One region of the Fictibacillus marinisediminis genome, then DNA from elsewhere that is predicted to be linked to it. Evidence: a T-box and tRNA genes for the amino acid it is inferred to sense, from the RefSeq annotation. Region 1 holds a T-box; the other holds one or more tRNA genes.
The links. A T-box is a leader RNA that pairs with one kind of tRNA and senses whether it is charged. The one in region 1 lies ahead of argS (arginine--tRNA ligase), so its partner is inferred to be a tRNA-Arg.
Positions count from the first base shown of each region.

Region 1 (14,822 bases):
GCTTTAAGATAGAAGGCAAAAGACTAGCAGATACGCTTGGAAATGTACCGATGCGGATCGTTCCGATTTTTAAACCGTTCAGCAGACCTGCTTCTTGTTTCATTCGTTCTGACAAATCCAGAATCTCCTGGATGTATTCCATCATCCTTTTTCCTTCGCTCGTTAACGTTATGCCGCTGCGCCCTCTGTTCATCAGCGTTAATTCCAGTTCTGTTTCTAATCCCCGGATAGCATGGCTGACCGCCGATTGGGTAAGCCCCAGCTTTTCTCCTGCTCTTGTAAAACTTTCTGTCTCTACAACCGTTTTTAAAACCTGATATTGAAGCAATGTCATACAGATCACACCTCAATGCATTAATATTTTTCATGATTTATATTATAAACATTCATTTGATTAATGTTAACTGCCGTCATATGATGAGAGCAAGAACACTTGAGGAGGAAAAAGATGAAACCTTTAACGTATACGCTTGTAGACGTATTTACCAACCAGCCTTTCAGCGGAAATCAACTGGCTGTTTTTCAGGATGATACCGGCTTAACGACAGAAATGATGCAAAAAATAGCGAGAGAACTGAATCTATCGGAAACGGTATTTGTTCAGTCTCCAAGCAATCCTGCAAACGATAAAAAGCTGCGCATTTTCACACCGGATGTGGAGCTCCCGATGGCTGGACACCCGACCCTTGGCGCAGGCTATGTGATGGCTCATAAGGGTTTGCTTGAGGCTTCTGAAGGTAAGAATGAGTGGATTTTTGAAGAAGGTGTTGGAGATATTCCTGTTACGGTTTATATGGAGAATGGATGTGTATTAAACGTTGAAATGAATCAGCCGATGCCACTATTCGGGGAATATTTTGAAGACAGAACATTGGCGGCAGAATTGCTTTCTCTTTCCCCGGAAGATTTGCCGGATGAGCTTCCAATCCGGACGGTATCAACCGCAGTACCATTCTTATTCATTCCTGTTCGTTCCCTTGATGCGATGAAAAGAATCAGCTTCCGGACAGACATTTGGGAGAAGTATTTTAGACAAAGCCCTTCTACGAAACACATTTTCACGTTTACAGCGGAAACAGAAATGAAGGATTCCACTGTACACAGCCGGATGTTTGCACCTGCGATGGGGATACCTGAAGATCCTGCGACAGGCGCAGCAAGCGGTCCATTAGGTGCCTATATTGTTGAGCATACGGACATTGCCCAGAATCAACAAGGAGTTTATCGTATTCGAAGTGAACAGGGATTTGAAATGGAAAGACCAAGCATCATTGATATTACGATTCGCAAAGAAAGGGAGTATGAGGAAGTTAAAATTGGCGGCCGAAGCGTCATCATGGGTTCAGGAGAGCTGCTGATTAGTCAGAAGTAATACACGATTCAGTTGGTGAGCATTCCCCCAGGCCGCACATATACTGGCAAGAAAGCTGAATTTCTTGAACATAAAGGGGAGCAAGCAGCAATGATAACCTTACCAGTTCCATCGAGATGGGGAATCAGTGCAGATGTCGGCGGCAGGCCGCTCATCTGGGGAACGGTCGTCCTCAACTCCATAGAAAACAATAAAATAATGGGCACCCTCAATTTTCGGGGAGCTCCGATTCCAATTCAGGGATATTGGACCGAAAATACAAGACAGATCTCTTTTGATTCACCATATGCCACCTTTTCAGGCAATCTGTTCATTTATGATGACCCCTCGATTTCCACACGCCATTATCTGATCAACGGGCGTCTTTACATGAAGCCGACATCTATGCTGGGGGGTGAATATGGAACATGGGTAGCTTCAACGAATGCCTATTTAAACGGCGGGAGCGGGCAATCATCCCATCAAAATCAGGCACCTCCAGCCGGGGCTTTTACGACCTCTGATTATGTTGAAGATGCACCCGACCGGTGAAATGAACACGAAAAAGCTGAATGAGACTGCTCATTCAGCTTTTTTATATCTAATTTGGTTATGAAACTTTTCTGGTTTCTTTATCAGTATGAAGAACCGTACCATTCGATCTTACAAGACTAACAGCATAGCCTAGGAGAGCTCCAACGATTGCCGGCAGAATCCATCCAAGCCCTGTGTCATAAAGAGGGAGGATGCTTGAGAAAAAGGAATTCACACCATCTATAGATAGGTTAGCTGCATTTAATCCATCAAATAGACTAACGATAAAGGTAAACAGCAAGCTTCCTTGATACACTTCTGAACGCCCTTTAAAGAGGTTGTGTGCGAAGCTTAAGAAAATAAGCATGATGGCCAGCGGATAGATCGCTGTCAGCACAGGAACTGAGATGGCGATTAGCTCGTTCAACCCGAGATTTGCGGTTAATGCACTGAAAGCGGAAAGAATAACAGCCAATGCTTTGTATGAGATTTTCGGAAAAACACTGTGAAAATAAGAGGAACATGCTGTAACTAATCCAACACTGGTTGTCAGACATGCTACTGTGATCATGAGTCCTAGAAAAACATTCCCGAGAGAGCCAAAATAGTAATTGGCTACAGCTGATAAAACTTCTCCGCCATTGCTTAAATGGCCAAGTTCAGAAACACTGGAAGCTCCCATGTACGATAGGGAAGTGTACACGATTGCCAATACAGCAGCTGCAATGGTAGCTGCCTTTGCACAAGTTCTTGCGATGACTTTTTTATCGCTGCCTCTTTTTTCTTTGATGGCATTGATGATGATAATACCAAAAACGAAGGCAGCCAATGTGTCCATCGTCAGGTAGCCTTCCTGAAATCCTTTAAAGAAGGAGTTTTGAACAAATTCCTTCGTAGGCGCCTGAATCGGACCGATCGGATGAATGAAAGCAGCGGCTACTAACACTCCGATGAACGAAAGCTTAAGCGGCGTTAAAATCTTACCTACGATATCAACGATCTTTGAAGGATTAAGTGAAAGGGCACATGTGATACTGAAAAAGACGACCGTGAAGATGAGAAGCGGCAAATGACCGCTGTCCTCTGGCAAAAAGGGCTTAACACCGATCTCAAAAGAAACACTTCCTGCTCTTGGCAAAGCAAAAAGAGGACCGATTGCTAAATAAAGAACAAAACTATAAAGAGAACTGAACCAAGGGTGTACACGATTTCCCATCGCCCGGAGGTCGTCGCTGCCGGAAATTCCGAAAGCAAAAACACCGAGCAGCGGTACACCGACTCCAGTAATCAAGAAACCGGCTGTCGCAATCCAGACGTTGGTTCCTGCAGTTTGTCCGAGCATTGCTGGAAAGATTAAGTTGCCTGCTCCAAAAAAAAGAGCAAATAACATGAGGCCGATAACCAATGTATGTGAAGACTGAGCTTTAGTAGACACGAAAAAACCCTCCGAATAAGAATATTGTGAATATTTACTTCATGTCGATTGATGTCGAATCTAGTGTCGAATTCATTATTCGATAATAACATGCTTAAATAATTTTTCAAGGGTAAATGCAAAAGATTTTAGTAAATTTCAATTTTTCTTTTTTTGAAAGCCTTTTTAAATAATGGCTAACTATTCATTGTTGCTCTTGGGAGTGGTTGATTTCCGCTTCAGGCTGCTCGCTTTCCGCGGGGCGTGCGCTGAACCCCTCGGCGCAAGCGCCTGCGGGTTTCACCTGTCACGCTCGTTCCGCTGGAGTCTCGCACCTTGCACTCCAATCAACTAATCAATGAAGGTTATTTACAGAAACGTTCCTAAAGCAACAATCTTCTAGAAAATACCCGACAAAAAAGAGGCTGGTTTCTTAACGCGGAGAACCGCATGTAAGAAACCAGCCTTGAAATGCTACGAGATTTTATGGATTTTTGGCTTGTCTGATGAAGCCTTCTGGCTGGCCTGGATGGACCGTCCCAGAATAAGTGTGATGATGGCAGCAAGTACGAGTGAAGCAGCCAGGAAATAGAATCCGGCATGGAAGCTGCCTGTTAAGTCTTTAAACAGCCCGACAAATTTTGGGCCGTTATAGCCGCCGAGGTTGCCAATGGCGTTTTGCAGGCCGAGAGCCGCACCGACAATGCCTGCAGGAATGATCGCTGTAGGAATCGCCCAAAGCGGTCCGTACGGCGCATAGACACCAATCGCCGTAATGGATAACAAGATCATCTGAAGGGCGGGTGATTCCACAAATTGTCCTGCTACCATCGCAGCAGCACCAATCAGCAAAGGAATGACCACGTGCTGCACCCGGTTCATGCGCCGGTCGGACCAATAAGAGTTAAGGACCATTCCTACCAGTGCGAAGGTAAACGGAATCGCCGTCAGCCAGCCCATGACTGCAGAGTCTTTCGTAAATGTGCTGACCACGCTCGGTACCCACAAGGTGTATCCGTAGAAGCCGGTCATCCAGAAGAAATACATAACGACTAGTCCCCATACGGTCATGTTCTTAAATGCTGCACCGTATCCGGATGATTTTACGGCGCCTTTTTGTTCATTTTGAAGTTCAGCCGTAAGCTCGTTCCGTTCCTGGTCACTCATCCATTTGGCCTCAGAAGGCTTATCTTTGACCATGGCATACCAGACGAACGCCCAGATCAGCGGTGGTACACCTTCCAAGATCAGAACCGTCTTCCAGTCGAAATGTTTAAGCAAAAGGCCGGACAGGGGAGCCATCAGCATGGCGGATACAGGCAGGCAAGCCATCCAGAACGCATTGGCTCTTGCTCGTTCTTTAAGGGTAAACCAGTTGGCGAGCAGGACAAGCACAGCCGGCCAGACCCCGCCTTCCGCAACTCCTAAAAGAAAACGGACGAATTTCAGCTGGCCTTCTGTCTGAACAAAGCCTGTTGCCATCGCGGCAAGGCCCCACAGGATCATGAGAATGAAGATAAACTTTTTCGCTGACCATTTCGTGGCCAAAATGCCTCCGGGAATCTGCAGGATCAAATAACCGACAAAGAAAATTCCGGCAATATCTCCGGCGGCTGACGAGGAAATGTCCAAATCTTTTTGAATATAAGGCATCAGGACACCAATATTGATTCTGTCCATATATGCGAGCATGTACATGATAAATGCGACCGGGATGATCTTTCCCCATTTTGCTGAAGCCATCGTAACCCCTCCTGTTTTTAAAATTGTTGAAAAAGAAACCGTTTACATTTGTTTTTGGAAGAAGAGAGAGGCGGTGATTCCTCTCTCGTTTTTCTAAAATCAGACCTTCAGTGTACGGAAATGAACAGAATATTGAGCAGCGAGCTTGATGGCTTCCTCCATGCTGACAGAGCCCGCGATCCCTTGGCCTGCAATGTCAAACGCTGTGCCGTGGTCGACTGATGTACGAAGGAACGGCAAGCCATTGGTGATGGAGATCGTACGTTCAAAATCGGTCATCTTAGCGGCGATATGCCCCTGATCATGATAAAGGGAGAGCACTGCATCATATTTTCCGTGAAGTGCCTGATGGAAAACAGAATCTGCAGGGACAGGGCCAAATGCATTGATGCCTTGCTGCTTCGCACGCTCAATCCCCGGGCCGATCTCATCCAGTTCTTCCGAGCCGAACAGTCCATGCTCACCGCTGTGAGGATTCAGGCCGGCTACCGCCATTTTTCTACTTTCAATTCCAAGACGCTTTAGTGCTTCGTCACAGCGGACTAAATAATCATGCACACGGTCAGCAGTAATCTGGCCGATCGCATCCTTCAGTGATAAGTGTCGTGTCAGGAAGAAAATTCGCAATGAACGTACTTCAAACATGGTTAGCGGATCGTCTACACCCGTTAGGCCGGCAAGCATTTCGGTATGGCCGATATACGGCACTTCTGCGGCTTTCAAGGATTCTTTATTGATCGGTGTGGTGGCAATGGCGTCAACCTGCCCATTGTTGGCAAAGGCAATGCTTTTTTCAATATAGTCAAAAGCGGCTTGGCCGCAAATCGCCTGAACCTTTCCGATCTTCAGCTGGCTGATATCTATATTCTCAAGATTAACGATATCGATTGTTCCGAATTCATATTTTCCTTCTGCGGGGTCATTGATGGGATTCAGCCCAAGAGAAACACCAGCAAAGGTCATTGCCTGTTCAACAACGGAGGCTGTCCCGATTAGAACAGGGCGGCAAAGGTCATAGATTTCCTTTTTAGCGAGTGCCTTAACACTGATTTCAGGCCCGATTCCGGCAGGATCCCCCATAGGAATGGCAATGATTGGTTTAGCAGTATATTGTGTCATGATAATATCTCCTTTTCATTTGTCTTTTTTGTGAGCTGCCGCTGTAAAAATAAAACGGATTCTGTAATCGCAGATTCACTGCCTACCAGGCCGCCTTTTGTTACGACAGGCAGGCCGTCGAGGTAGCCGCCGATAAACCTTCCGTAGGCGGCTAGAGGAAACACCTCGTCAAGCAGCTGAATGCCATGGGTTTTGCCGGCGGCGCATATTGAAGCAGTCACATCTCCTCCGCTTGAAAAACATCCGCTGATGCTCGTTCTGCTTTTTTGGATGATTCTCTGGCTGATAATGGCAAGGCCGTCTGTAATCCTTCTGGCAAGTGATGCTTCGGTTGTGAGCTGCTCTTTGGCAATTACCCGAAGATCAAGCAGCGGGGCATCCTCCTGGAACGTCGTAACCAGCACAACTGCTTGTTCCTCCAGCAGCCGCAGCCCTTCGTTCATTCCTCTTAAAATTTCTGCGTCTCTTTCTCCATTCTCATCCCTTGCCAGTTTTAAAGGATCGATATAAACGGTATGAAGCGGCAGGTTTTCAGCCAGATGATGAATCTGCTTTCCAGTTACCGACGTACAGCTGCCGATCGTGAGCAAAATCTTCGGTGTGAAGGGAGAACCGCTGTATTTTTCCTTTACATAAGCGGCAGTCAGCGGTCCCGGATCGACAGGAACGAACGTCACATCCAGAGCCGCCATCGCTTTGGCGACAGCTTCTATCTGTTCTTCATTCACGGCGTCTGCTACGATGACCCGGCTGCCATCACTGATTTTTTCCTGAAGGCAGGAAGTGAGCTGGAACGATCCTTGCAGGACTTCATTCATCTCCAGGGTGGCCACAGGCTTGGCGCATTGTCTGCTAATAATGGAAGGAACGTGCGACTCGTTCAGCGGTGCTTGCGGATCTTTAGCCACGTCAGTTTCCTGGACTGGCGTGCCGTTCACAAGCAGGTAGCCTCCAACGGTCGTTCGTCCAGACACAGGATAGGACGGCATAACGACGGCAACGGAATCTTCTCCCAAGGCATCCAGGCAGGCATCGATTTCACCGCCAATATTTCCCCGGCCTGTACTGTCGATGCGTTTGCAAAAGAGCTCTACGCCCTGTCCCGACAGGCTGCCGATAATATCTGAAACTCGTTTGTACGCTACGTGCTTCGGGGTGTAGCGGCTGTCAGTGTCAATGCAGATCGCGTCATAGTTATAGGCCGTTTGCGGGGAGAAGCCATGCAGGATGGTTGCTGTTGATATACCTTGTTTGGTCAGAAGTACTCCCGTCGCGTTGGCGCCAGTCAGATCATCGGCGATCACTGCAATTCTCATCCATGACTCACCTCGTTTTCTTTTACGGTATATATGGAGGTTATTTCTCCATATCGCACCTCATCTTCAGGTGTTAATTCTGCATCGGTAATGATGCCTTCTATCTTTTCCAGAGAACATACTTGTGAAAAAGAGCTTTTGTTGAACTTTTGAGAATCTGCTACGACCCAAGTTGTAGTGGCTGCGTCAGCCATCAATCTCTTAATCAAGGCTTTTTCCATTGTTGGAGCGGTCAGCCCTTTTTCAAGATTGATAGCGTGCGTGCCCATGAATAAAAGGTCGACTCGGATCTGATTAAGCAGGTCCTGCGCATGAGGGCCCACGAACGAACCAATTCCTCTTTGCAGGGTGCCGCCCGTACAGATGATCTCCGATGGACTTTCGATCAGTTCAGCGGCAATCTTCAGATCGTTTGTCACAATCGTTAAGTCGTCTCTGGATTTGATCACTTTGGCAATCTCCAGAGTGGTTGTCCCGGAGTCTAATAGAATCTGTGCCCCCTCCGGAATCAGGCTTGCCGCATACTTGGCGATCAGGTGTTTTTGGTTCACCCTCGTCATCGATTTGTTTTGATAGGGGGTCTCCGGGATGAGCGGGTTCACCGCAACAGCCCCTCCGTGGGTCCGGATGACTTTCCCTTCCTTTTCTAACTGGGCCAGATCCCTTCGGATCGTCATACCAGAAACGTTCAATTCTCCAACCAGCTGTTCAATTTGAACTTTTCCTTCTTTATCGGTTCGTTTTAAGATTTCTAGTTTTCGTTCTAACGGGAGCATGTTGTTCATCCTTATCATCATCTTTTGTTCAATTATGTTACTTTATGTTCATTTATGCAAGGTTTTTTTCAGAATATTTATAAAAAGGCTGTTTTCTTAGCCTATGTTGTCCTTGGAAGTGGTTGATTTCCGTTCCAGGACGCTCGCTTTCCGCGGGGCGTGCGCTGAACCCCTCGGCGCTGGCGCCTGCGGGTTTCACCTGTCCCGCTCGTCCCGCTGGAGTCTCGCACCTTCCGCTCCAATCAAATAAAAAACTCTCTTATCAGGGGAGATAAGAGAGTTTAAAAGTTACATTTCTTCGGGCGCTTTAATGCCGAGAAGGCGCAAACCTTCTTTTAGTACGACGGTTACGGCATTAACGAGTGAGACACGGCTGGCGAGGGTTTCATCCTCCTCAAGCACTCTAATGTGGCTGTAAAATGCATTAAACTCCTGAGCCACATTGATCAAGTACTTGGCAATCTGGGAAGGTTCATAGAGTCTGAGACTTTTTTGAATGACATCAGGAAACGCCATGAGCGTTTTTACCAGCTCCCAGCTATAGTCGTCATCAAGCCCGGTGTTCATACCGCTCACGTTTCCTGCTTTTCTCAGGATGGAGCAGGCACGTGCGTGTGCATATTGAACATACAGACCTGTTTCCCCCTCGAACTTCAGCATATCTTCAAGTGAAAACTCGATATTGTTCAGTCTTTCGTTCTTTAAATCGTGGAAAATAATCGATCCCACACCGATTTGCTTTGCTACTTCCTCTTTGTTGGGAAGGCCTGGATTCTTAAGCTCGATATTCTTCTTGGCGAGTGTGATCGCTTCTTGAATGACTTCTTCCAGGAGAACGACTTTGCCTTTTCGGGTCGACATCTTTTTCCCGTCTTTTAAAATGAAGCCGAACGGGATGTGGACCATCTCCTCGGCCCAGTGATAGCCCATTTTCTGAAGAACGAGGAAGATCTGCTGGAAATGCAGGCTTTGTTCGTGACCGACGACATACAGACTTTTCACAAAATGATAGATTTCCTGGCGATAGAGGGCTGCTGTCAGATCCCGGGTCGCATAGAGTGTAGCGCCATCTGATTTTTTGATGAGGCAAGGAGGAAGGCCGGAATCATCGAGCTTCACAACTTTCGCACCGTCAGATTGTGTAAGCAGTCCTTTTTCCTTTAAAAGAGCAACCGTGTTTTCCATCTTATCGTTATAAAAAGCCTCGCCGTGGTACGTATCAAACTCAATATCCAGCAGCGAGTAGATTTTTGAAAACTCCTGAAGCGATTCATCACGGAACCATTTCCATAGCGCTGTTGCTTCCTCATTTTTGTCCTCGAGCTTTTTAAACCAAAATCTCGCTTCATCCTCAAGGGCAGGCTGTGATTCGGCCTCTTTATGGAATTTTACATAAAGGCTTAGCAGCTCTTTTATCGGATTCTGCTTCACCGTTTCTTCGCTTCCCCAGCGCTTGTAAGCGACGATCAACTTGCCGAATTGAGTTCCCCAGTCGCCGATATGGTTGATACGGACAGGCTTGTAGCCGCACTTTTCGGTAAGATTGGCGAGCGCGTTTCCGATGACGGTCGAGCGGAGGTGGCCCATGGAGAACGGCTTGGCGATGTTCGGGGAAGAGAGATCAATCGTGATGTGTTCTCCGTTGCCGATGGCTGCTGATCCGTAAGCGTTATGCTGCTTCAGGATTGCCGTCACGATTTCCTTGCTGACGGCTTCTCTTTTATAAAAACCATTGATGTAGGGACCCTGCGCTTCCACTCTTTCAAACAGCGGGGTGCTGATTTGAGAAGAGAGGTCTGACGCGATGAGCTGCGGCGCTTTTTTCAGCGTTTTTGCGAGAGTGAAACAAGGGAAAGCAATATCACCTTGAACCGAATGCCTCGGTTTTTCAATGAGTTTCTCAATTTTTTCTAAGCTAAGAACATCATTAAGCTGATTTGCGATGATTTGGGCAAATTCTTTTTTTAGCTCCGACATTATGTTCGACCGCCTTTTTTTGAAATAAGGTTATTTTTTAAGCAAAAATGAATGATTTTGAATAAATTTTTAAGCGGTGGTTCTTAATCATCCGTGTTGGATGGTTATTATTGTTTCCTTTAAACCTTTTTGCGGGGAATTCGGACGCTGGATCTGCCCCTTTTAAATGCAAAGTCGTCATGCCAGTTTTTTTATTTTCAAATTTACGGGTTTATGTTCAAAAATGCCGATTTATGTTCAAAAAACCTGATTTATGTTCAAAATCCACTCCTTTATTTTCAACCGGTTTATACGCGACACCTTTCGGCAGAATCCGACGCGTTTATTGCAGAAGAACGATCCAGCCAGCAAAAATAAAAAAATCCCGCCTCTAAAATTAGAGACGGGATGTATGACCCGCGGTACCACTCTTATTGTTCAATAAAGAACCGACTTAATGCTAATAACGGGGTTCTCCCCGGCCGCCATACGGATTACTGTTTAGGCTGGCTCCTCAGAAGTGCGGTTCATCGTACAGCATCCGTCAGGCTTTCACCGTCCCTGACTCGCTTTGTTCTGCATGCAGGATTACTCTCTTCCTCATCGAAAAGGTATTGTTTTTTGTGATTATATAGAAGAAAGGTAAAGGAAGCAACCAAATTTTTCAAAATTAAGGTTATCTTAAGGAAACCCGTTTAGAGTTACTCCTAGGAAGAAATGGACAGGAGTGATGAAAGATGAAAAAGAACAATTATGTAAAGTTTGGTTTGGACTTGGCGATGAGTATTACGTTTGTTTTGCTGTTTAACAAGAGAGTGTTTGGCGGGATGACTTTTCACGAAGTGGCAGGAACGGTGATCGGGGTTGCATTTCTGACTCACATGGCCTTGAACTGGCGATGGATCAAGAATGTTTCTTTGAAACTATTCGATAAGAAATTGCCAGGAAAAACACGGTTTAGCTATGGATTAAATCTTGTACTGTTAGTATGTATGACCACCATTATGGTAAGCGGAATTTTTGTTTCAAGGGTGCTCTTTCCCAATACTAATATAGGAAATGAAGGATGGTTTAAGATGCTGCACATTTCGTTATCGTTCTTGACCTTGATCATTGTGGGAATTCATGTCGGCATGCATTGGAAATGGGTCATCAACATCTGGAACCGCATCTTTTCCATTAAGGAACCGAAACAATGGATGGGCTGGACGGCTAATGGAGCGATGGCAGTTGTTCTGCTGTTTGGTGTCTTTCAGATCTTTGAAACAGGGTTTATTTCACGGTCGGTGAGTGTGTTCGGCATCTTTTCAAGCGGCGGGCAGCCGGCGATGGCTGAAGGTGGCAAGGGGGCATTCGGGCAGAGGCCTGACATGGATGGAGACGGCGGCGGACAGGAATTCGGCGGACCGCGTCCTGGAGAGCAGGCAAGCGGAACGAGTGATGGCGGTCAATCGGGAAGGCCGGCACCGGGATCGTTCAGCAAGGGAGAACGGCCTTCTGGATTCGATGGTGACGATGATATGGGAGGCGGACGCGAACGGGAAGACTTTGGAGGCCGGGAGCATGGCTTCGGGGGCGATGTGAGCGCCCTGTCTGTCATTGCTACCTATACCGGGGTCATGGCGGTCTTCGCCGTGCTGGCTTACTATGGCGGAAAGTTTTTGGGGAGAAGAAAGAAGAGGTTGAGTTAATGGAGGGTGCCAGGCACCGCGTTTTGACATATGTCAAAAGCTGGTGCCTGGCACCCTTTCTGTTATAATTTAGGGAACTACTGTTGAGGGGGTTAACGGAGATGACGATGACGTACCTTGAAACCTTGCATGAAGAAATACGAAGCAGGCAGAATCCGGCCGATGCGGTAAAGATGCAGTCTTACATGAAGAATAAATTTACCTTCTATGGCTTGAAGTCACCGATTATGAAAGAGGTTATGAAGAATCATGTGAAAATGTACGGGCTGCCTGAGATGAGCATCCCCGAAATGACGAAGAAATGCTGGAACTACAGAGAACGGGAAATGCAGTACATGGGCATGTTTTTTGTGGACAAGCTGAAGAAGGGCATGCAGGAAGACGATCTTAAAGCTTTAGAGAACACGATCACTGAAAAGTCGTGGTGGGATACGGTGGATCATATCGCCAAGCACCATATGGGACATTACATACAAACGTTCAAGCATCGGGAACAGGAATTGGTGGAGAAATGGATTCATTCACCGAACATGTGGCTGAACCGGACCGCGATTCTTTATCAGCTCGGCTATAAAAAAGATACGAACGAAGACATCTTAAAATACGTTATTGAGCAGCAGAAGGAGAACAAAGAGTTCTTTATCCGCAAAGCGATCGGCTGGGCATTGAGGGAATATGCCAAGACCAACCCCGATTACGTTGTCGAGTTCGTCAACTCCACAGAACTCCAGCCCTTGAGCAGAAAAGAAGCCCTTAAGAATATACAGTTAGCCTAGAACGGTGAAACGGTGCCAGGCACTGCGTTTTGACATCTGTCAAAAGCGAGTGCCTGGCACCGTTTTTTTATTGCTCTATGATCTCCTTTGGCTTTTGAACTTCGTGAACAGCTGGAAGACCGATTGGGCAAAAAATAAAGCAATCAATAACACCACAACACAGATTTCTATGAGTTCCATTACTTTGAAAGGAGACAAGGCATTAAGGATCGCTGTTTTCATATCAAATCCTTCGTAGATATCCAAAGTCAGAGAGAAACATGTCAACAGTATAAACATCGATAGGGTAATACCCAGAATTTTCATCGTTCCATCACACTCCGCCCCTAGTATCTCCAAAATGAACGCTATCCATTAAGAGAGGACAGAATAAGGAAGAGGAGCCAGGGAAACCCTAAAAGAAAATCACGTAGAAAGGTATTGTGCCTCTTATGCCTTCTTTTTTCAAAAAGAAAAAACTTCAAAAGAATCAACCCTCTCAAGAGCATGAGAAGCCAAAAAAGCCTAATTCTTTTCCCATTTCTCCTGTACTTGATGAGAATATTGAGATCATTAAAACACAGACAGGGAACAGCAGTGAGATTATCATTCGAACGTTTAACCATTCTCCCCGGTTTCAAGCCCGAACCGCTATTGTTTATGTGAAAGGGATAACGGACCAGCAGACCATTCAGGATCTTTTGATCGAATCGATCCTGAAACCAGGTGCTCATGTGGCAGATCAGGAAAATCTGGCAGCGATGGTGGAAGAAATCATGCCTCTTGGAAACATAGAACAGGTTGATGATTGGTCTGTCTTGTTCGAATCTCTCATGGCGGGGGACACGATTATTTTTGTCGATGGCTATTATTCGGCCGTACGGGCATGTACAGAAGGCGGAGAAAAACGTTCCATTGAAGAACCGAGTACACAGCGGGCGATCCGAGGTTCAAGAGAAGGATTTACAGAATATATAGAAACGAACATATCCATGGTCCGAAGACTGATTCAGAATCCCCTGCTATGGACCGAATCCATGAAAATTGGAAAAGTGACCAAAACCAACGTCACCATCATGTATATCAAAGGAATAGCGAAGGATGAGGTGATTGTTGAGCTTCGTAAACGGCTTAATAAAATCGATATCGATGGAGTTCTGGAGTCCGGGTATATCGAACAGCTCATTGAAGACCAATCCATTACAGCATTTCCTACCCTGTACTATTCCGAGCGTCCGGATACGGTTGCGGGCAATCTATTGGAAGGGCGCTTTGCAGTCTTCGTTAACGGAACACCGTTCGTTCTTCTCGGACCTGCCGTATTTGTGCAGTTCTTTCAGTCGATTGAAGATTACACCGAACGTTTTTACATCTCCACCGCTATAAGATTATTACGGGTTCTGGTCTTTTTTATCTCGCTCATCGGACCAGCGACCTATATTGCCGCAACGACCTTCCATCAGGAGATGATTCCGACTCAGCTTTTGATTGCCATCGCCGCACAGCGGGAAGCCGTTCCTTTCCCGAGTTTTGTGGAAGCACTCATCATGGAAGTTACGTTTGAGATCCTGAGGGAAGCAGGAATCCGAATGCCTAAAGCGATTGGGTCTGCCATCTCCATCGTCGGTGCCCTTGTTATCGGACAGGCAGCGGTTCAGGCGGGAGTCGTATCGCCTGCCATGGTCATTATCGTAGCAATTACCGCGATCGCCAGTTTTGCCACTCCGTCCATTGCGATCGCGATATCGGCCCGTCTGCTTCGTTTTATTTTTATGATCAGTGCCGCTACCTTTGGTTTTTATGGCATGATCTTAGTCTTTATCATGCTGGTCGTTCATTTATGCAGCCTAAGATCTTTCGGCGTTCCTTACATGTCTCCTCTTGCTCCATTCATCCCTGCAGAGGTAGGAGACACGTTTATTCGGGCTCCCATGTGGACGGGAACGAAACGGCCGGCCTACATCAGCGGACCCAACCAGCAGCGTGATGGAGACAATATGAGCAAACCGGAGCCGGAACAGAGACGGATTCTGGTTACAGAAAATGAAGGTGATCAAAATGAGACGTAGCGTGATCGTTTTTATCACAGTGGGACTGCTGCTTTCATTGCTTTCAGGCTGCTGGAGCAAAAAAGAGCTGAACGATCTGGCCCTCGTCTCTGCGGTGG
Region 1 is NZ_JAIWJX010000002.1:4,074,957-4,089,778, reverse strand. It holds gene LCY76_RS21320 (LysR family transcriptional regulator) at 1-334, opposite strand, end outside; gene LCY76_RS21315 (PhzF family phenazine biosynthesis protein) at 449-1,372, shown strand; gene LCY76_RS21310 (hypothetical protein) at 1,463-1,903, shown strand; gene brnQ (branched-chain amino acid transport system II carrier protein) at 1,962-3,320, opposite strand; gene LCY76_RS21300 (MFS transporter) at 3,774-5,042, opposite strand; gene pdxA (4-hydroxythreonine-4-phosphate dehydrogenase PdxA) at 5,142-6,161, opposite strand; gene LCY76_RS21290 (four-carbon acid sugar kinase family protein) at 6,158-7,477, opposite strand; gene LCY76_RS21285 (DeoR/GlpR family DNA-binding transcription regulator) at 7,474-8,253, opposite strand; gene argS (arginine--tRNA ligase) at 8,542-10,230, opposite strand; T-box leader at 10,606-10,822, opposite strand; gene LCY76_RS21275 (DUF4405 domain-containing protein) at 10,947-11,900, shown strand; gene LCY76_RS21270 (DNA alkylation repair protein) at 12,002-12,676, shown strand; gene LCY76_RS24240 (YczF family membrane protein) at 12,752-12,982, opposite strand; gene LCY76_RS21265 (spore germination protein) at 13,108-14,724, shown strand; gene LCY76_RS21260 (Ger(x)C family spore germination protein) at 14,714-14,822, shown strand, end outside.

Region 2 (14,822 bases), 3.8 Mb from region 1:
CCAGATCGGTCCAACGATAAGAGCGATTCGTGTTTCTTTAAAGTACCCCATGATTCCTACCACCATCAGCAAAAAGGCTAAAGCAATATAAGAACCATACGGATACAATGGTGTTTTGTATTTTAGTTCCTTCAGTTCTTGAGGTGATAATGATTTTCTGAATTTCATCTGGGACAAGAGAATGGTTCCCCAAGTCCAGATGGCTCCAAATGTAGAGATACTTGTAATCCAGACAAATACTTCAGAACCAGGGAATAGATAGTTAAGAACGACTCCAATCAACAGCGCTCCTGCAGATACGAGAATAGCTTTTGATGGCACACCGTTTCGGCTGATTTTCTTCATACCGGATGGCGCTTGTTCCTGCTCAGCCAAGTTAAACAGCATACGTCCTGTGCTGAAAATACCGCTGTTACAGCTTGAAAGTGCTGCCGTCAAAACAACAAAGTTGATGATACCTGCTGCTTGAGCAATCCCAATCTTATCAAATGTCAGTACAAACGGGCTTCGATCAGGGCCAATTTCATTCCATGGATAAATGGACATGATTACAAAAAGAGCACCTACGTAGAATAACAAAATTCTCCAAAACACGGTGTCGATGGCACGGGCAAGTACCTTTTTCGGGTTTTTAACCTCTCCCGCCGTAACACCTATCATCTCAATGCCCAAGAAGGCGAACATGACCATTTGCATGGACATTAAAATACCTTTGATTCCATGAGGGGCAAATCCTCCATGATTCCAGAGGTTGCTGATCCCTGTAGCGATTCCATGATTTCCAAAACCGAATAGAATAATGCCTAAACCTGTAACAATTAAAACGATAATAGCGACAATCTTAATTAGAGCAAACCAAAATTCAAATTCTCCATAGGCTTTTGCGGTAATTAAGTTAACCGCAGCCATAATCACCAATGCAGCCAGTGCCCATATCCAGCCCGGCACAGTAGGAAACCATTCTTTCATGTAGATTCCGACTGCTGTAATTTCGGCCATACAGGTAACCACCCATAAAAACCAGTAGTTCCAGCCTGTGATATAACCGGAAAGCGGACCAAGGTTGTCTTTTGCATATCGGCTGAACGAACCAGCTACCGGATTATGAATGGCCATTTCTCCAAGAGCCCTCATAATCAAAAACATTACGGCGCCCGCAATAGTATAAGCAACGAGTATAGCAGGACCAGCAAGCTTAATAGCATTCGCAGAACCTAAAAATAACCCGACACCAATTGCGGCACCAAGTGACATTAATGTAATATGTCTTGATTCCAATCCACGGTGTAATTCCTGTTGTTGCTTCATATATCTTGTTGTCCTCCTTGCTTTCTGTGTAAAGCGCTTTCATGGTTATTCTATCACATTTTCACAAATTCGACAAATCAGATAATTTACCATGAATTACCTTACAAAGAGTGATCCAGGGCATTTGTAAAAGCATATGTAATGTCCTCAATATCTTCAATGCCAACAGAAATCCTCACTACATGTTTCGTAATGCCCAGCTTTTTTATAAGCTCTGCCGGCATGGAACGGTGTGATGTTCTCAGTGGATAGGACACACTCGTTTCTACACCCGCCAATGTTGCAACTATTTTGATCCACGATAAGTTTTGAAAAAACGCCTCGATATCAGCTTTTTCACTCAGTTCAGCGGTAACGATGGCTCCGTTGCCCTTTTCGTTTGCAGACTGAGGATAATAAACCTTTTTAACGGCCTGATGTTCTGTTAAAACCTGAGCCAGAGAAGCCGCATTTTTCACTTGCCGTTCCATCCTCACACTAAGTGTCTTTAGTCCTCTGGCAGCCAGCCATGCATCAAACGGTCCAAGGTTGCAGCCCAGGTTCGCCATCTTTTCTTTGGCCTTCGCTATAATATTTTGATCTCCTGCAATGATACCTGCGGTTACATCACTATGCCCTGCAATATACTTGGTTGCACTATGTATCACCACGTTAACTCCCTGCACGTACGGCTGGATTAAGTATGGTGTCGCAAATGTATTATCGATCATGGAGACAATATTATTTTTCTTGGCCAGCTCAACCATTCCCGTAATGTCCTCTACTCTTAGTAATGGATTCGTGATGGATTCAGAGTAGAGGATCTTTGTGTTTGGCCGAATAGCTTCCTGAATGGATTGCTGATCCGCAAACGAAACAAAAGTTACATCGATGCCAAACGTCTTCAATTCTGAAGCAAACAGATGATATGTACCGCCATATAAGTCATCACAGGCAACTATATGATCACCATTTTGCGCAACAGCGAGCACTGCACATAAGATAGCTGAAAGCCCAGAAGACGTCGCTGCTCCTGATGGTGCTTCCTCCAGCCGTGCTACTCCCGCAGCTAAATCATCATTGTTCGGATTATCCACCCGTGAATACAAGTACGGCTTGTTTCCTCTGAAATACTCTTCAATGTCATCCAGGTCTTTAAATGAATAGGCAGTGGTTTGGTAAATAGGCTGTACCTTGCTTGCCACTGCCGACTCCCGGATTGTACTAAAATGAACAGCTTTTGTATCAAACTTTTTATCCTTCATGCTAACACCTCTTCAGCCATAATTTCACCTATCATACCATATCTGCTGTAAGAGAGTTATGTGTGTTTTTTAATAAAATTGCAGAGATACTGCGTTGGCTGGTGTGTGGAAAGGGGGTTAGTGAAGAAAAAAACTAATTGGGGGGTCTTTTTATAGATTTTGTGGGGTTTCCCTTACGGGGTGGCTTCTTTTTGATGTAATTTTGAGGGTTCGAGATCAAATGAGGGTAATTTAGGCGATCTTTCTTGGTCTTCCTTGGGCGATTTGGATCGTTACTTGCGGCTTTGGTGGGTTTACTTGCGGCTTCGGCTTGTTTACTTGCGGCGTTGGCTTGTTTACTTGCGATTCGACAGCGTTTACTTGCGATTTCACAGCCGTTACTTGCGATTCGACAAGATTTACTTGCATATCACGTCATTTTCATACTTATTGGGTTGATCCCTCGATGGTTTTATGAAAAATAGAACAAGTAATTAGTTTGTATAGGCTTTATCCTTTCGTGTTCTCTTTAAAAATCCTCTTTTTGTGGCTAATGGATAAGGATTTGAAGGTTCTACTTTGTTGGTTCGGGATCGTTACTTGCGGGTTTGTACGGTTTACATGCGGCTTCGGCCCTTTTACGTGCGACTTTGAAATGTTTACATGCGGGAATGGAGACTTTACGTGCGACTTTTCACCCTTTACATGCCAAACCCATCATTGTCACAAAAAAGAACATACAAAAAAGCACTGCTGGAATCTTTCCAGCAGTGCTTCGTTCTTGCCCGGCAACGTCCTACTCTTACAGGGGGAAGCCCCCAACTACCATCGGCGCTGAAGAGCTTAACTTCCGTGTTCGGTATGGGAACGGGTGTGACCTCTTCGCTATCGCCACCAGACATATTTTGAGGTATATTCCCTCAAAACTAGATAACTTCTTCATCCAAACTTCTGATTATTTTAAGGATAAGCCCTCGACCGATTAGTATCTGTCAGCTCCACGTGTCACCACGCTTCCACACCAGACCTATCAACCTCATCATCTCTAAGGGGTCTTACTCACTTAACGTGATGGGAAATCTCATCTTGAGGGGGCTTCATGCTTAGATGCTTTCAGCACTTATCCCGTCCACACGTAGCTACCCAGCTATGCCCCTGGCGGAACAACTGGTACACCAGCGGTGTGTCCATCCCGGTCCTCTCGTACTAAGGACAGCTCCTCTCAAATTTCCTGCGCCCGCGACGGATAGGGACCGAACTGTCTCACGACGTTCTGAACCCAGCTCGCGTACCGCTTTAATGGGCGAACAGCCCAACCCTTGGGACCTACTTCAGCCCCAGGATGCGATGAGCCGACATCGAGGTGCCAAACCTCCCCGTCGATGTGGACTCTTGGGGGAGATAAGCCTGTTATCCCCAGGGTAGCTTTTATCCGTTGAGCGATGGCCCTTCCATGCGGAACCACCGGATCACTAAGCCCGACTTTCGTCCCTGCTCGACTTGTAGGTCTCGCAGTCAAGCTCCCTTGTGCCTTTACACTCTGCGAATGATTTCCAACCATTCTGAGGGAACCTTTGGGCGCCTCCGTTACAATTTAGGAGGCGACCGCCCCAGTCAAACTGCCCACCTGACACTGTCTCCGAACCGGATCACGGTTCCAGGTTAGAATTTCAATACAGTCAGGGTAGTATCCCACCGACGCCTCCATCGAAGCTGGCGCTCCGACTTCTCAGGCTCCTACCTATCCTGTACAAACTGTACCAAAATCCAATATCAAGCTGCAGTAAAGCTCCATGGGGTCTTTCCGTCCTGTCGCGGGTAACCTGCATCTTCACAGGTACTATAATTTCACCGGGTCTCTCGTTGAGACAGTATCCAAGTCGTTACACCTTTCGTGCGGGTCGGAACTTACCCGACAAGGAATTTCGCTACCTTAGGACCGTTATAGTTACGGCCGCCGTTTACTGGGGCTTCAATTCAGAGCTTCTCCCGTAAGGGATAACCCCTCCTCTTAACCTTCCAGCACCGGGCAGGTGTCAGCCCCTATACTTCGCCTTGCGGCTTCGCAGAGACCTGTGTTTTTGCTAAACAGTCGCTTGGATCTATTCACTGCGGCTCTCTCGGGCGTTAACCCTATCAGAGCACCCCTTCTCCCGAAGTTACGGGGTCATTTTGCCGAGTTCCTTAACGAGAGTTCTCCCGATCATCTTAGGATTCTCTCCTCGCCTACCTGTGTCGGTTTGCGGTACGGGCACCTCTTTCCTCACTAGAGGCTTTTCTTGGCAGTGTAGGATCAGGGACTTCGGTACTGTAATTTCCCTCGCCGTCACAGCTCAGCCTTCACGATTGCGGGATTTGCCTCACAATCAGCCTAACTGCTTAGACGCGCATTTCCAATCGCGCGCTCTCCCTACCTTCCTGCGTCCCCCCGTCGTTCAAACGGAAAGGAGGTGGTACAGGAATTTCAACCTGTTGGCCATCGCCTACGCCTTTCGGCCTCGGCTTAGGTCCCGACTAACCCTGAGCGGACGAGCCTTCCTCAGGAAACCTTAGGCTTTCGATGGACAAGATTCTCACTTGTCTTTCGCTACTCATACCGGCATTCTCACTTCAAAGCGCTCCACCAGTCCTTCCGGTCTGACTTCACTGCACTTCGAACGCTCCCCTACCACTGTACCTTACGGTACAATCCATAGCTTCGGTGATACGTTTAGCCCCGGTACATTTTCGGCGCAGAGTCACTCGACCAGTGAGCTATTACGCACTCTTTAAATGGTGGCTGCTTCTAAGCCAACATCCTGGTTGTCTGGGCAACTCCACATCCTTTCCCACTTAACGTATACTTTGGGACCTTAGCTGATGGTCTGGGCTGTTTCCCTCTTGACTACGGATCTTATCACTCGCAGTCTGACTCCCGCGGATAAGTCTCTGGCATTCGGAGTTTGACTGAATTCGGTAACCCTGTGGGGGCCCCTAGTCCAATCAGTGCTCTACCTCCAGGACTCTAGCCGCGAGGCTAGCCCTAAAGCTATTTCGGGGAGAACCAGCTATCTCCGTGTTCGATTGGCATTTCACCCCTACCCACACCTCATCCCCGCACTTTTCAACGTGCGTGGGTTCGGGCCTCCATTCAGTGTTACCTGAACTTCACCCTGGACATGGGTAGATCACACGGTTTCGGGTCTACGACAACGTACTATGGCGCCCTATTCAGACTCGCTTTCGCTGCGGCTCCGCCTTATCAGCTTAACCTTGCACGTTATCGTAACTCGCCGGTTCATTCTACAAAAGGCACGCTGTCACCCGTTAATGGGCTCCAACTACTTGTAGGCACACGGTTTCAGGATCTCTTTCACTCCCCTTCCGGGGTGCTTTTCACCTTTCCCTCACGGTACTGGTTCACTATCGGTCACTAGGGAGTATTTAGCCTTGGGAGATGGTCCTCCCGGATTCCGACGGGGTTTCACGTGTCCCGCCGTACTCAGGATCCACTCAGGAGGGAACGAAGTTTCAACTACAGGGCTGTTACCTTCTTTGGCTGGCCTTTCCAGACCGCTTCATCTACCCCGTTCCTTTGTAACTCCATGTTGAGTGTCCTACAACCCCAGAGGGCAAGCCCTCTGGTTTGGGCTGATTCCGTTTCGCTCGCCGCTACTCAGGAAATCGCATTTGCTTTCTCTTCCTCCGGGTACTTAGATGTTTCAGTTCCCCGGGTCTGCCTTCTCATATCCTATGTATTCAGATATGGATACCATCCCATTACGGATGGTGGGTTCCCCCATTCGGAAATCCCCGGATCAATGCTTACTTACAGCTCCCCGAGGCATATCGGTGTTCGTCCCGTCCTTCTTCGGCTCCTAGTGCCAAGGCATCCACCGTGCGCCCTTTCTAGCTTAACCTTTAACCGAATCAGCTTTTCAGCTGAATCGTTTCACATGATCGTTAGATCATGGGTCTTGCATAATCAGCGCACAACTAATGAATTAGTTGGCTTTGTTTGGATGTTTCGTTATCTAGTTTTCAAGGAACATGGTCCGTGCGCGCAAAAAAATGCGTCACATAACCTCTATTGTTTGAAAGAAACGATGTTCTTTCAAAACCAAACAAAAGCTCAGGTAAGTTCATGAGGCATCAAAGTGCACTCATGTCTCCATAGAAAGGAGGTGATCCAGCCGCACCTTCCGATACGGCTACCTTGTTACGACTTCACCCCAATCATCTGTCCCACCTTCGGCGGCTGGCTCCTAAAAGGTTACCCCACCGACTTCGGGTGTTACAAACTCTCGTGGTGTGACGGGCGGTGTGTACAAGGCCCGGGAACGTATTCACCGCGGCATGCTGATCCGCGATTACTAGCAATTCCGGCTTCATGTAGGCGAGTTGCAGCCTACAATCCGAACTGAGAGTGGCTTTTTGGGATTGGCTCGGCCTCGCGGCTTTGCAACCCTTTGTACCACCCATTGTAGCACGTGTGTAGCCCAGGTCATAAGGGGCATGATGATTTGACGTCATCCCCACCTTCCTCCGGTTTGTCACCGGCAGTCACCTTAGAGTGCCCAACTGAATGCTGGCAACTAAGGTCAAGGGTTGCGCTCGTTGCGGGACTTAACCCAACATCTCACGACACGAGCTGACGACAACCATGCACCACCTGTCACTCTGTCCCCCGAAGGGGAAAGTCCTATCTCTAGGATGGTCAGAGGATGTCAAGACCTGGTAAGGTTCTTCGCGTTGCTTCGAATTAAACCACATGCTCCACTGCTTGTGCGGGCCCCCGTCAATTCCTTTGAGTTTCAACCTTGCGGTCGTACTCCCCAGGCGGAGTGCTTAATGTGTTAACGTCAGCACTGAGGGTGGAACCCCCCAACACCTAGCACTCATCGTTTACGGCGTGGACTACCAGGGTATCTAATCCTGTTTGCTCCCCACGCTTTCGCGCCTCAGCGTCAGTTACAGGCCAAAAAGCCGCCTTCGCCACTGGTGTTCCTCCACATCTCTACGCATTTCACCGCTACACGTGGAATTCCACTTTTCTCTCCTGCACTCAAGTTCCCCAGTTTCCAATGACCCTCCACGGTTGAGCCGTGGGCTTTCACATCAGACTTAAAGAACCGCCTGCGCGCGCTTTACGCCCAATAATTCCGGATAACGCTTGCCACCTACGTATTACCGCGGCTGCTGGCACGTAGTTAGCCGTGGCTTTCTGGTCAGGTACCGTCAAGGTACCGGCAGTTACTCCGGTACTTGTTCTTCTCTGACAACAGAGCTTTACGACCCGAAGGCCTTCATCGCTCACGCGGCGTTGCTCGGTCAGACTTTCGTCCATTGCCGAAGATTCCCTACTGCTGCCTCCCGTAGGAGTCTGGGCCGTGTCTCAGTCCCAGTGTGGCCGATCACCCTCTCAGGTCGGCTACGCATCGTCGCCTTGGTGAGCCGTTACCTCACCAACTAGCTAATGCGCCGCGGGCCCATCTGTAAGCGTCAGCACAAGGCCGACTTTCAAAAGAGAAACAGGCGTTTCTCTTTATCATCCGGTATTAGCTTCGGTTTCCCGAAGTTATCCCCGTCTTACAGGCAGGTTACCCACGTGTTACTCACCCGTCCGCCGCTAACCTCAGAGAGCAAGCTCTCTTTGGTTCGCTCGACTTGCATGTATTAGGCACGCCGCCAGCGTTCATCCTGAGCCAGGATCAAACTCTCCAATAAAGTGTTTGATATAGCTCTTAATGTTTAAAAATAAGAAATTGATGGGATTGTAAAATCCCTGACTTACCTGGCTTTTGTTTGGTTTTCAAAGAACATTTGCTACTTGTTAGTGTAGCTTAACTATTATATCCATTAGAAGAGCGGATGTCAAGTGCATTGCCCTTAAAAAATGGTGGGCCTAAATGGACTCGAACCATCGACCTCACGCTTATCAGGCGTGCGCTCTAACCAGCTGAGCTATAGGCCCAAAAATTAAATGGAGCGGGTGATGAGAATCGAACTCACGACCAGAGCTTGGAAGGCTCTTGTTTTACCACTAAACTACACCCGCGAAAAAGATGGTCGGGAAGACAGGATTTGAACCTGCGACCCCCTGGTCCCAAACCAGGTGCTCTACCAAGCTGAGCCACTTCCCGTTATGGCGCGCCCTGAGAGATTCGAACTCCCGACCTTTTGATTCGTAGTCAAACACTCTATCCAGCTGAGCTAAGGGCGCATATTTTATTTCTTTATTTAAATGTTATATGAGAAGCTTTGGTGCGGTCGAGAGGACTCGAACCTCCACGGGGTTGCCCCCACTAGCCCCTCAAGCTAGCGCGTCTGCCATTCCGCCACGACCGCAAAGCAATTAAAGTTTTAAAAAAATGGTGCGGGTGAAGGGACTCGAACCCCCACGTCATAAGACACTAGATCCTAAGTCTAGCGCGTCTGCCAATTCCGCCACACCCGCATGTGTGTTTGTGCTGCTATTATTAAGATGGTGAGCCATGAAGGACTCGAACCTTCGACCCTCTGATTAAAAGTCAGATGCTCTACCGACTGAGCTAATGGCTCATGAAAGATGGCTGGGCTAGCAGGATTCGAACCTACGAGTGACGGAGTCAAAGTCCGTTGCCTTACCACTTGGCTATAGCCCAATAATTTCATGTTGATGTATGTTGTTTGAGAAAAAATGGCGGACCCGACCGGGGTCGAACCGGCGATCTCCTGCGTGACAGGCAGGCATGTTAACCACTACACCACGAGTCCATATTTATGTTTGTAAGAAAATCGTTTGGTGACCCGTACGGGATTCGAACCCGTGTTACCGCCGTGAAAGGGCGGTGTCTTAACCGCTTGACCAACGGGCCACAACTGGCAGAGAAGAAGGGATTCGAACCCTCGCGCCGCGTTAGCGACCTACACCCTTAGCAGGGGCGCCCCTTGAGCCACTTGGGTACTTCTCTGTAATTGGCTCCACAGGTAGGACTCGAACCTACGACCGATCGGTTAACAGCCGATAGCTCTACCACTGAGCTACTGTGGAATGTGTTTTTGAGACATTTAATATCATACTTTGTTCAGCCTCAAAAGTCAATATGTTTTTTGAAATTTATTTTGTCTATGTAAGGACAAGATGCCTTTCAGCGACTTTATTAATCTAACACAGATCAGACTTTCTAGTCAACACTTTTTTAGCTTTAAGTTAAAATCAATTTCCCTCTGCATTTTCCGCATACATATTTAGCCGTATTGACCCTGCGCTTACGCTTATATTGCTGCTTGCAGTTTGAACATATATAAAGATATTTATACGGCTGTGTTGTCCTGGCTCCAGGCAATGCTTCGCAATAGCGCAGCCCGCCAACCTTCTTCAGAAGCTGCTTAAATTCCGGGTCCCGATGTTTATAGCCCCTGCCTTCTATGTGGAGATGGTAATGGCACAATTCATGTTTAATGATGCCTACGAGCGCTTCATAGCCGAACTCAGTCAGCTGCCTCGGATTGATCTCTATATCATGGGACCTCAGCAAATATCGCCCTCCAGTAGTTCTCAACCGGGCATTAAAGCGGGCGGTATGCCGAAAGCGCTTTTGGAAATAATCCTGTGAAAGATGTTCAACAAGATGTTGTAGTTCCTTTTGTTCCATTTCTTTTCCTTTCTCCTTCTAAAACAAAAAGTTGGTCACATCAACAAGCCATGAGACATAGACTAAATCACGCTTGAATAAGTGGAGGTTTTGTCTATGCCTACATGGTTTAAGAAGCAACTTAGAAAAGCCTACTATCAAAAAGACCGTTATCAGATCCGTCTTTTAAATCAATGCTGGTTTTTTTATAATCAAAAGAACTGCACGACTGAAAGCAACACTCTGCCATAAATTCAGCGAGGATTACTGGGCATCTGGCGGCAGCATAGTTAACGCCACTCTCCCTTTCGCCAGATCGACACTGTCTACCCATACGGTGACAACCTGGCCGACACTCACGACATCCATCGGGTGCTTCACAAAGCGTTTGGCCAGTTTAGAAATATGAACAAGGCCATCCTGTTTCACACCAATATCTACAAAAGCCCCAAAATCAACAACGTTCCGGACGGTTCCTTCAAGCTCCATCCCTTTTTCCAGATCTTCAAGCTTTAGCACATCCGTTTTCAGCAGCGGCTTTGATAATTCCTCCCGGACATCCCGGTTAGGCCGCAATAAGCCGTCAATGATATCCTGAAGAGTCGGTTCCCCAATCGTTAATTTGGCTGCCATTGATTTTATATCAATGGTTTTCAGCTTGGATTTTAAATCTTCTGAGCCAATCTCCTGAAGTTCACTGCCTATTTCCTTCAAAAGCTGGAGTGTTTCTTTATAGCTCTCCGGGTGAATGGCTGTTTGGTCAAGCGGGTTTTTCCCGTCAGGAATCCGTAAGAAGCCGATACATTGCTCATAGGTTTTCGCACCGAGCCTCGGAATTTTTTTCAATTCTTCCCGCTTCACGAATTTCCCCTTTTCCTCTCTTACCTTTACAATGTTCTGTGCCACGGTCTTGGACAAGCCTGCTACATATTGAAGAAGGGACGAGGAAGCGGTATTCACATTAACACCCACTTGGTTCACGGCTGTTTCCACGACAAAGGTTAAAGATTCGTTCAGACGTTTTTGCGAGACATCATGCTGATACTGTCCCACACCGACAGACTTTGGATCAATTTTCACCAGTTCAGCGAGCGGATCCTGCAGTCTCCGAGCGATGGATATCGCACTGCGTTCCTCGACCTGCAGTTCTGGAAACTCTTCCCTTGCGATAGCAGAAGCTGAATAAACACTGGCGCCCGCCTCGTTTACGATGATATAAGAAACAGATTCCTCAATGCTTTTAATCGTATTGACAATGAACTGTTCCGTTTCTCTTGAGGCTGTTCCGTTTCCGATGGCAATGACATGTATGCCATACTTTGCGATCAGTTCTTTGACCACTGATTCGGATTTTTGCACTTCCGACCTCGGCGGTGTAGGATAAATCGTCTGGATATGGAGCATCTTTCCGGTCTCGTCCACCACACCAAGTTTGCAGCCTGTCCGGTAAGCAGGATCCACACCGAGTACCATTCTTCCCTTTAATGGAGACTGAAGAAGAAGGTTCCTTAAGTTCTCAGAGAAAATGTGGATTGCCTGCTCTTCACCCTTATCCGTTAGTTCATTCCGGATATCGCGTTCAATAGAAGAAGCAATCAGCCTTCTATAGCTGTCTTCAATGGTCTCTTTTAGGAATGATACCACCGGTGAAGAGGAATTTTTAATTACAGTGCGATTGAGTCTTTCAATGATTTTCTCCGAAGGAGCCTCAATATCCACTTTTAGAACGTCTTCCTTTTCACCCCGGTTTACAGCAAGAATACGGTGAGGAACGATTTTCTGAACAGGCTCAGTGTACTCATAGTACATTTCATATACCTTTTTCTCGTCCTCTCCATTTTTCTTCAATGACGTTTGCAGCTTTCCTTCTTTAAACGTCAGGTCTCTGATCCACGTTCTGATGGAAGCATCATCTGACAGCTGTTCGGCAATGATGTCTTGAGCGCCCGCAACAGCGTCTTCCACTGTATGTACTTCTTTTTCCTCAGAAAGAAATTCCGCAGCTTTTTGCAGGACATCCCCTTGTGCAGGCTGGCTCATCATCCAGTCCGCGAACGGTTCAAGCCCTTTTTCCTTGGCTGCAGTCGCCCTGGTTCTTCGCTTTTGCTTGTAGGGACGGTATAAATCTTCTATCACTTGCAATTTTTTAGCCTTTGAAATGGCAGCAGCCAGCTCATCCGTCAGTTTCCCCTGTTCCCCGATCAGCCTGAGAACTTCCTCTTTACGCTCTTTAAGGTTTTCGGAATAATGCCATCTATCCATGATTTCTTTGATTTGAACTTCATCCAGTCCGCCTGTCAGCTCTTTCCGGTACCTTGCGATAAAGGGGACCGTGTTGCCGTCTTTTAATAAATCGATAACGTTTACTACTTGTTTTTGTTTAACACCCAATTCTTTGGCAATGTCCAAATAGCCATTATCCGTTTTTTCGATTGTTCCTTCCAATAGAAGTACCCCTTTCGTTACTGTAAAAATGACATCATATACTCTTCTAGTTTAACACTTTCCCCACCTTTTAAGAAAACATGAGCCGGCGCAATAAAAAAAGCATCCACGTTCGGATGCTCAATACCGCCACTCCTCCTCCTCCTTGATGCGGGAACCGTGAATGGAAGCATAATGTTTAGTAACAGACGGGCTTTCCAAAATAATTTCTGTCCTTTTGGCAAGGCTGACGTAACGTACAATATAGTAAAAAGCAATAAAACCCAGGGTAATCCAAATCCAAAAACCAGGATTCAAAACGCATCACCCCTTTTCAATTAGTATATGGTGATCATTCATAATTACCACAAAAAAAAGCCGGGGCTCAATCGGCCCGGCTTATATTATGCATGCGACACTTTTCCTACGAGACAGGTAGCATCATCAATTAATTTTTGAGAAAGGTTTCCAAGGTAAGCCGCAGACTCCTTTGGCGAAACCATATTTGTCAAGATACTGCGGCTTTGCGTATGAATTTCCATTCCGTCAGAATAAATAATAAAAGCAGTCTGATTATCAAAAGGAAATTGCTGAATCCGAAATTTTTGGGGTTTTCCAGAGAGAAATCCCACAGTCGGAAGGGGATAAATTAACTTACGGTCTTTTCCGGCCATCATAAAGCGGATGTTTCCAACACCAGCATAAATCACTGCCTCCTGCCGGAAATAAATCTTAAAGATGGAAAGAACCGCTCCGCGAGTCCCTTTCAGCTCCTCATTACACACCCTCATGAGTTCCTCAACATCTAATTGATGATTCTGCTCAACTGCATTAACAGCTGCCTGAGAAGCAGTTCTTGCCATACTCCCGCTTCCTAGCCCATCTGCTACTGCACAAATAAAATAATCACGGGTTTCCGTGACATAAAAACTATCTCCGCATAGGTCATTACCATTCTTAGGCTTTTGAAAGGAAGAGACAGCTATTTTGTCATAGGAATAGTCCTGGATCATTTTAAAGCCTCCGATGGTTCAACGCGAATTGCTTCCCGAAGTTTTTCAAGTGCTCTCCTTTGCAAGCGAGAAACATGCATTTGAGAAATTTCGAGCCGTTCTCCTGTTTCTTTCTGGCTTAGATTCTCAAAATACGTACATTTCAAAATTTCTTGTTCTCTTTCAGAAAGAACAGAGAACGCCTTCTGCAGCAGCATTCTTTTATCGATCTGGTCAAAGCCGGCATCCTGAGATCCGACAAGGTCCAGCAATGTTACTGTGCTTCCTTCTTGATCTGCTTCAATTGAACTGTCGACAGAAAGAGCTTGATAACTTTTGCCCATCTCCATCGTCTCCAGTACTTCTTCCTCCGTGACCTCCAAGAAATCGGCAATTTCCTGGATTTTCGGAGAACGCTGAAGCTGGTTCGTCAGTTCTTCTACGGCTTTTTTTATACGCGGCCCAAGTTCCTTAATCCGTCTCGGCACATGGACACTCCAGGTCTTATCCCGGATAAAGCGTTTAATTTCACCAATGATGGTAGGAACCGCAAACGATTCGAATGAACGGCCGAATTCAGGATCATACCTGCGGAGTGCAGCCAGCAGTCCAATCATCCCTACCTGCACTAAATCATCATGAATGCTTTTGCCCTTCGAAAACTTTCGGGCGAGTGAATGGACAAGATCTTGGTATTGATGTACAAGCTTGGTTTGAAGAATTTCATTTTGCGGATCATTCTGAAGCTCATCGATCCACTTATATACTTCTTCCTTATTGCGTAGGTGCTGGTGAGGTCCTGTCGACATTTTCCTCCACCTCATCTCTGTGAAGATACTTCGTCATCATTACGATCACACCCGCTTCACCGCTAATTTCCACTTTATCCATCAATGATTCAATTAGGAAGAGGCCCAGACCTCCTTCATTCAATTGTTCCACGGATTTCCCTTCTACAGGTCCGAGTGATTCGTTCATATCATCATAATCAAAGCTCTTGCCATGGTCTACAACCATAATTTCGAGCCGGTCTTCATATACGCCACAGCCAATCCGGATTTGTCCTTTTTCCGTTTCTGTGTATGCATGATTAACTGCATTCGTACAGGCTTCCGAAACGGCAATTTTGATATCTTCAATTTCGTCAAAAACAAAACCCATCCGGTTGGCGATACCAGATATCGTCAGACGCACCACACCGACATAGTCGGGTTTGGCAGGTACTGTCATTTCGATAAAATCAGAGGCTTTATTCATCTGGCCTCCCCCTTTACCTCATT
Region 2 is NZ_JAIWJX010000002.1:227,308-242,129, reverse strand. It holds gene LCY76_RS01495 (amino acid permease) at 1-1,308, opposite strand, end outside; gene LCY76_RS01490 (trans-sulfuration enzyme family protein) at 1,410-2,552, opposite strand; rRNA gene rrf (5S ribosomal RNA) at 3,315-3,430, opposite strand; rRNA gene LCY76_RS01480 (23S ribosomal RNA) at 3,494-6,430, opposite strand; rRNA gene LCY76_RS01475 (16S ribosomal RNA) at 6,688-8,237, opposite strand; tRNA gene LCY76_RS01470 (tRNA-Ile) at 8,408-8,484, opposite strand; tRNA gene LCY76_RS01465 (tRNA-Gly) at 8,495-8,568, opposite strand; tRNA gene LCY76_RS01460 (tRNA-Pro) at 8,577-8,653, opposite strand; tRNA gene LCY76_RS01455 (tRNA-Arg) at 8,657-8,733, opposite strand; tRNA gene LCY76_RS01450 (tRNA-Leu) at 8,773-8,858, opposite strand; tRNA gene LCY76_RS01445 (tRNA-Leu) at 8,883-8,967, opposite strand; tRNA gene LCY76_RS01440 (tRNA-Lys) at 8,996-9,071, opposite strand; tRNA gene LCY76_RS01435 (tRNA-Gln) at 9,080-9,154, opposite strand; tRNA gene LCY76_RS01430 (tRNA-Asp) at 9,191-9,266, opposite strand; tRNA gene LCY76_RS01425 (tRNA-Glu) at 9,293-9,367, opposite strand; tRNA gene LCY76_RS01420 (tRNA-Ser) at 9,373-9,463, opposite strand; tRNA gene LCY76_RS01415 (tRNA-Asn) at 9,469-9,543, opposite strand; gene LCY76_RS01410 (SprT family protein) at 9,698-10,147, opposite strand; gene cmpA (cortex morphogenetic protein CmpA) at 10,244-10,378, shown strand; gene LCY76_RS01400 (Tex family protein) at 10,391-12,571, opposite strand; gene LCY76_RS01395 (hypothetical protein) at 12,692-12,868, opposite strand; gene LCY76_RS01390 (protein phosphatase 2C domain-containing protein) at 12,955-13,563, opposite strand; gene sigB (RNA polymerase sigma factor SigB) at 13,560-14,351, opposite strand; gene rsbW (anti-sigma B factor RsbW) at 14,317-14,799, opposite strand; gene LCY76_RS01375 (STAS domain-containing protein) at 14,796-14,822, opposite strand, start outside.
Region 2: it encodes a tRNA-Arg, which carries the amino acid that the T-box ahead of argS (arginine--tRNA ligase) is inferred to sense. The anticodon was not compared.